Parasegetibacter sp. NRK P23: one gene and its partner. The protein of the gene in region 2 interacts with the protein of the main gene of each other region in a pairwise test. Links are inferred from orthologs where the notes say so. Each region holds a gene or a part of one and is shown on either strand. Other genes may lie near its edges.

Evidence for each region.
Region 1: the proteins of rplI (region 2) and lon interact in binary tests that used the Escherichia coli proteins (3 or more experiments, as listed by UniProt). The link is inferred for Parasegetibacter sp. NRK P23 from one-to-one orthologs.

Annotation. Positions count from the first base shown.
Region 1 is NZ_JAMDLG010000001.1:2,502,440-2,505,841, forward strand. The notes cover bases 132-3,206. They hold lon (endopeptidase La), read right to left. Parts: upstream 2,833-3,206; coding sequence 430-2,832; downstream 132-429. Other genes in these bases: M4J38_RS10160 (porin family protein), read right to left, coding at 2,973-3,206. In the rest of the region: M4J38_RS10150 (SusC/RagA family TonB-linked outer membrane protein), read right to left, coding at 1-38; more of M4J38_RS10160, read right to left, coding at 3,207-3,402.
Region 2 is NZ_JAMDLG010000001.1:582,558-585,819, forward strand. The notes cover bases 54-2,988. They hold rplI (50S ribosomal protein L9), read left to right. Parts: upstream 54-1,265; coding sequence 1,266-1,712; downstream 1,713-2,988. Other genes in these bases: M4J38_RS02330 (c-type cytochrome), read left to right, coding at 54-511; rpsF (30S ribosomal protein S6), read left to right, coding at 632-985; rpsR (30S ribosomal protein S18), read left to right, coding at 989-1,255; M4J38_RS02350 (RNA-binding protein), read left to right, coding at 1,930-2,331; M4J38_RS02355 (fibronectin type III domain-containing protein), read right to left, coding at 2,328-2,988. In the rest of the region: more of M4J38_RS02330, read left to right, coding at 1-53; more of M4J38_RS02355, read right to left, coding at 2,989-3,262.

The DNA of each region.
Region 1 (3,402 bases), 1.9 Mb from region 2 along the record:
AACGCGGCTAACCTCCCCGTGCAAGGGGCTAGTGTCATTCTCATAAGCTTGTTGTCAATTTATTGAGGCATCAAACAGGGATCCTTCCCTACTTATTCTGTTCTCGTTCTGGTTGAATACAAGCCCAATTTAGCCCGTGTTTTCAATACAAAAAACACCTGAAAACGCTACTACCTGCCGCAAACGTTTGTAACCCGCATTACAAACGTTTGCGCTATTTTTTAATGATTTTCCACACAAACGTTTGCAGGCGTCACAACGTTTAAAAAACGGGGTAAATGCAAAGGCCAAAGGTGAAATTGAACACGAATACCGGACAGCTCAAACAACGGGATGGCCCATGGTATGCACCGGCAAACGTTTAGCGGGAGCAAAAAAATGGCGACCACATTCCTGCGGCCGCCACGCTTATTTCATTGTATTACTATATTAAACTAAAGCGATGTCCAGCACTTCCTGCATCTGTTTCACATAATGAAACTTCAGCCCTTTAATAAAGGCGGGATCAATTTCCAGCACATCTTTTTCGTTCACGTAACAAAGGACGATCTCTTTCAGCCCCGCGCGTTTGGCCGCAAGAATTTTTTCCTTGATCCCTCCCACCGGGAGTACCTGTCCGCGAAGCGTGATCTCTCCCGTCATGGCCAGGTGGGATTTTATTTTCCGGCCGGTGAACGCGGAGGCCAGGGCGGTCATCATGGTAATGCCGGCGCTGGGGCCATCCTTTGGAACGGCGCCTTCGGGCACGTGGATATGAATGTTTTTTGCCGCGAACAGTTTAGAGTCGATGCCGGCCTTCGCCGCGTTCGCCTGTAAATAACTGAGCGCCGTACTGGCAGATTCCTTCATCACATTACCGAGGTTACCGGTAAGCCGCATTTCTCCTTTTCCTTCACTTAAACTCGCTTCAATAAAAAGTATATCACCGCCAACATAGGTCCAGGCCAGTCCTACGGCCACCCCGGGTATATTGGCAGACTTGTACACTTCGTTGCTGAAACGGGGTTTCCCGAGCATCTCCTCTACATCCGTTACCGCGAGCGTGGGTTTCAGTTTTTCCTCCATGGCCACTTTTTTGGCCAGGTTACGCATCACGCCGGCGATCTGGCGGTCCAGGTCACGCACCCCGCTTTCCCTTGTATAATCCTTGATGATCTTTTCGATCACCTTATCGGGGATGCGGAAATTGTATTTCGCCAATCCATGCGATTCCTTTTGTTTGGGGATCAGATGCCTTTTGGCGATCTCGATCTTTTCTTCGATGGCGTATCCGCTCAGGTCGATGATCTCCAGCCTGTCGCGGAGCGCGGGCTGGATGTTGTTGATATTGTTCGCGGTGGCAATGAAAAGCACCTTACTGAGGTCGTATTCCAGTTCCAGGTAATTGTCGTAGAAAGTATTGTTCTGTTCCGGGTCCAGTATTTCAAGCAACGCGCTGCTGGGATCGCCGCGGTGGTCGTTGCCGATCTTATCAATTTCATCCAGGATCATCACCGGGTTGGAGGTTTTGATTTTCCTCAAAGACTGAATGATCCTGCCGGGCATGGCGCCGATGTACGTTTTCCGGTGTCCGCGCAATTCACTTTCATCGTGCAGACCACCCAGGCTTAAGCGGGCGTATTTCCTGTTTACAGCCGAAGCGATACTTCTGCCGAGCGATGTTTTACCGATACCGGGCGGACCAACAAAACAAAGGATCGGACTTTTCATATCTCCTTTCAGCTTCAGCACGGCGAGGTATTCGAGGATACGTTCTTTGATGCGGTCCATGCCGTAATGGTCGGTATCCAGTATAGTGCGGGCCTTTACCAGGTCGTAGCTATCTTGTGTATGTTCTTCCCATGGCAATTCCAGCAGCAGATCGAGGTGGTTGTACACCACGGAGTAATCGGGCGTGGAGGGGTGCATTCTTTCCAGCTTTTCGATGCCTTTGCGGAACATTTCCTTCGCGGCTTCGGGCCATTTTTTCAGCTCCGCTTTCTGCTGGAGATCTCGCAGTTCGCGCTCATTGGGATCTCCGCCGAGTTCTTCCTTGATGCTTTTCATCTGCTGTTGCAGGAAGTATTCCCTTTGCTGTTTGTCGAGTTCGGCACGGGTTTTCGTGGTCACCTTATTTTTCAGTTCCGCGAACTGGAGGTCGCGCTGCAGCAATTGCATCAGAAGATCGGCCCTTTCACGGATACTGTTCGAGACCAGGAGCTTTTGTTTTTCCCCCAATCCCGCGTTCAGGTTGCTGGCCACGAAATGGATCAGGAAGGCCGGGTTCTCGATATTTTTGAGCATGATCCCCGCTTCCGCCGGAAGGTTCGGTGTAAACGACATGATCTGGGTGGCGAGGTCCTTGATGTTGGCCACATAAGCCAGGAAGTTTTCGTCGACCGGGGCTTCTTCCTCCGGCATCTGAGCGATGGCCGCTTTAAAGAACGGTTCTTCCGCCAGCACTTTTTCTATAAGGAACCTTTTCTTTCCCTGGATAATCACCGTGGTGCCGCCATCCGGCATTTTAATCAGTTTGATGATGCGCGCCACGGTACCCACCGTTTCCAGGTCGGCTACCACGGGTTCTTCCACGGCACTATCTTTCTGCGCGATCACGCCAATCAGCTTATCACTTTTATACGCTTCCTGGACCGCTTTGATGCTTTTTTCCCTTCCCACCGTTATCGGCAATACCACGCCCGGGAACAAAACGGTGTTCCGGAGCGGCAATAAAGGAACCTCGGCTGGCAGGTCCATCGCGGCATTGTTATCGTCTTCGCTTTCGTTCAGGGGAATAATGGGCATAAAATCCATCTCATCTTCAGGTCTCAGGAAAAAATGCTGTTCGCTCATCCGTGCTTATTTAAGATAAAAGTACTGCCATTCTGCCCGCGGGATGGCGGGAAAACGGGAAAAACTACGGGGTCAATATTGGTGCCACACAAAAAAACCCGGTCGAATTGACCGGGTTCTAATCTGTTTCTGCTGTTTTATCAGAACACATAACCGAGACCAACCTGCCATGCCTGGCTTTTCCACTGGTCGCGGTTGTCGATATCGTTGATGTCGTTCAGGCCCACCGCATAGCGGCCATAAGCCCTGAACATGGCGATTTTCAGTTGTACACCACCCAGCATGGAGAAATCCCCGCTTTTAAAAGCTTCTTTCCCGTTGTCCAGCAGGCGCTTGTCCTTATCGATCAGGATGCTGTACTGCGGTCCTACCTGGAAAGTGATGAAATTGGAAGGGCGGATGTTCAGCAACAGGGGGATGGCGAGGTAGTTCAGTTTTACATCTTTTACCTGGGCGCCGAGGTCCTGGTAGATGTCCTCAAACTTTGCCCCGGTGCGGGCGTTCGATTCGGTCCACAATACTTCGGGCTGCAATCCGAATGTTTTGCTAAAGTTAAGTTCGGCGAAACCA
Region 2 (3,262 bases):
TCTCCGCACCTTACCCGCTATTGAGAACGAAGTGCCGCTTCCTGAAGTGGATTTTCCCTTCAGCTATATCCTGAACACGATTCCAAAGAAACCGGCTTTTACCAAAAAACCGGCCGAGACGGATACACTGGCCTATGGCAAATACCTGATTACCGCGGCGAGTTGCGTGGAATGTCACTCTCCATTTGAAAAGGGCGCGCCGGTGTTTGAAAAGGCGTTTTCGGGCGGAAGGGCTTTCCCTATGCCCAATGGCACCTTATTTACGTCCAACCTTACGCCACATGAAACGGGCATTAAAAACTGGACGAAGGAAATGTTCATAGAAAGGTTTAAAATGTACGCCGACAGTGGTCGTCAGCATGTACCCGTTAAACAGGGAGATTTCAACACCATTATGCCCTGGACGATGTACGCGAACATGAAAGAAAGTGACCTGGGCGCGATTTACGCGTTCCTCCGCACCGTACCGGCTTTGGAGAATAAGGTGGAAAAATTCGTGCCCCGGAAGTAGTCCCCTGCTTGGTTTTTCAGTATAAAGGTTTACCTTTGCACCCCATTTTGGGTGTAAACCGTACTGCTTTTAGTAAGCGTGTGGGTTTGCGGAATTAAAAATTAAACAAAAACAGGGATCATGAACAATTACGAATTGATGGTGATTTTTACCCCTGTGCTTTCTGATGATGACTTCAAAGCGTCTCAGAAAAAGTACATCGACCTGCTCACAGATGCAGGCGGATCGGTGGTTCACACGAACCCCTGGGGACTGAAATCACTGGCGTACCCTATCCAGAAGAAGACCACAGGTATTTACTGGGTCCTGGAGTACAGTGCGCCATCCGACTTCAATGAGAAGCTGAAGATCCAGCTTCTGCGTGACGAGAGCGTTCTCCGTCACATGGCTACCAAACTCGATAAATACGCCGTCGAGTACAATGCGAAAAAGAGAAGTGGCGTACAGGCTTCATCCGAAAAAGTGGAGGGTTAATTTATGGCCAAAGCAAACGAGATCAAGTATTTAACTGCGATCAAGACCGAAAAGCGCCAGAAGAAATACTGCCGCTTCAAGAAGATGGGGATCAAGTACATCGATTACAAAGATGGCGAGTTCCTGAAGAAATTTATCAACGAGCAGGGTAAACTGTTGCCCCGCAGGATCACCGGTAACTCCCTGAAGTTTCAGCGGAAGGTATCTGATGCTGTGAAAAAAGCCCGTCAGATGGCGATATTGCCCTACGTAACAGACCTGTTAAAGTAAGGAGGACACCATGCAAGTAATATTGATACAAGACGTAAACAACCTGGGTGGTGCCAACGAACTGGTAACGGTGAAGAACGGGTATGCCCGTAACTTCCTGATCCCAAACAAGTTCGCCGTAGAAGCAAGTGCTTCTAACCTGAAGCAACTCCAGGAGCGCCTGAAGCAGAAAGCGAAGAAAGAAGAGAAGATGCTCTCCGAGATCAACAACGTGATCGCGGTACTGAAAGAAGGTCCGGTGAAAATCGGAGCGAAAGTTGGTGCCAGCGAGAAGATCTTTGGTAGCGTTACTTCTGTTCAGATCGCCAAAGCGATCCGCGATCAGAAAGGGTATGATATCGACCGTCGTCGTATCTCCCTGGCTGAAGACATCAAGGAGCTGGGTACATTCAAAGCGAACATCGACTTTGGAAATGGCCATGCTACTGAAGTAGAGCTGGAAATCGTAGCTGAATAAGCGAAATTCGAAGATATACCAGGTAAAAACCCCGCGATTGCGGGGTTTTTCTATTCATAAAAAATAAATTTCATAAATCAAAATAAAAATATACCTTCGGTGTGTCCAGAATGATCTTTACAGTATCCAATCGTTCTCTGAGCATTTCTCGAAAATTGTTCCTGGTTCATTGATCACTGTTATCATGATGGTTTATTTATTTTTTTAATTTAGAATCATGAACATTTACGTTGGAAATCTCAGTTGGGATATGACTGAGCAAGATCTCCTGGAGCTTTTCGCTCCTTATGGCGAAGTTACTTCTGCCAAAATCGTTACCGACAAATTCAACAACAACCGCAGCAAAGGCTTTGGTTTCGTTGAAATGTCTGACGATGAAGCGGGTAAAACTGCTATTGAAAACCTGAACGGTGTTGAGACTATGGGTCGTAACATCGTTGTAAACGAATCACAACCTAAGCAAGGTGGTTCATCAGCTGGCGGCGGCGGTGGCTTCAAGAAAAGAAGCTTCGGCGGCGGCGGCGGTGGAAGCCGTGGCGGATTTGGTGGTGGTGGAAACCGCGGTGGCGGTGGCTACGGTGGTGGCCGCGGCGGTGGCGGTGGATACAACCGTTACTAATCAGGTTTAAGATCATTAAACAAATTCAAGTCTCCCCATTGGGGAGACTTTTTTTGTTTGAGTATTTCGCGCGACTGCTTTGTTGATTTTCGTTTCGTACTGTGGATGGTCAGCGTCTCAGGATCGGCGTCCGTAGCGGAAACAGGCAGGTTCAATTGCGTACCGAAGCGCATGTATTGGTGATCAATAGCAGTGATCGTGGGCGCATTGTTTTGCGTGGCCGCACTGTCTTCATTGCTGTAAGCGGAATGCCCTCCTTCATTTACCGCACGCACTTTGTAGTAGAATACTGCATTGGAAAGCAGTGCGGTATCATTGTAAGTGGTAGTATTCGCAGGCAGGCTGGCCAGCAATACATATACCCCATTGGCTGTAGTGGAACGGTAGAGTTCGTATTTCTCCTCATTGTTGGCATTATCGGCCCATGTTACAGCGATGGAAGAAGTAGATGTTCCATTTGCATCCAGTCCTGTAGGAGCGGAAGGAGCAGGAGGCAGCGCCATTGTGGTGGCAAACACTTTACCATAAGCATCATTCATCAACTGACCGATTTCTGAAACAGTCAGCGCCTTACCAAACACCACGAAGTCGTCCAGCTTTCCGGAGAAGCGGCCAGTAGCGGTATTGAAAGCATTACTGCTGTTCACGGTACCGATCCTGGAGGCGTTCGAAGTTTCCCCTATTGCGTTGAAACCAAGGTTATTGTCGGCTGCAACCTCAACACCATTGATATACAATTTCAGGCTGTTCGCATTGTATACCACCGTCACATAATTCCAATCTGTGCTGGTATAAGGAGCGGAAATGCTCTTGCGGGTAACAAAGATGAAATTGGTGTAAGCGGCGCCGGCATAAAGCCTGTTGCCATCTAACCTGATGGCCAGACCATCATCATTTCCGCCGAAATCAACCACTACCCTGTTACCGGTAT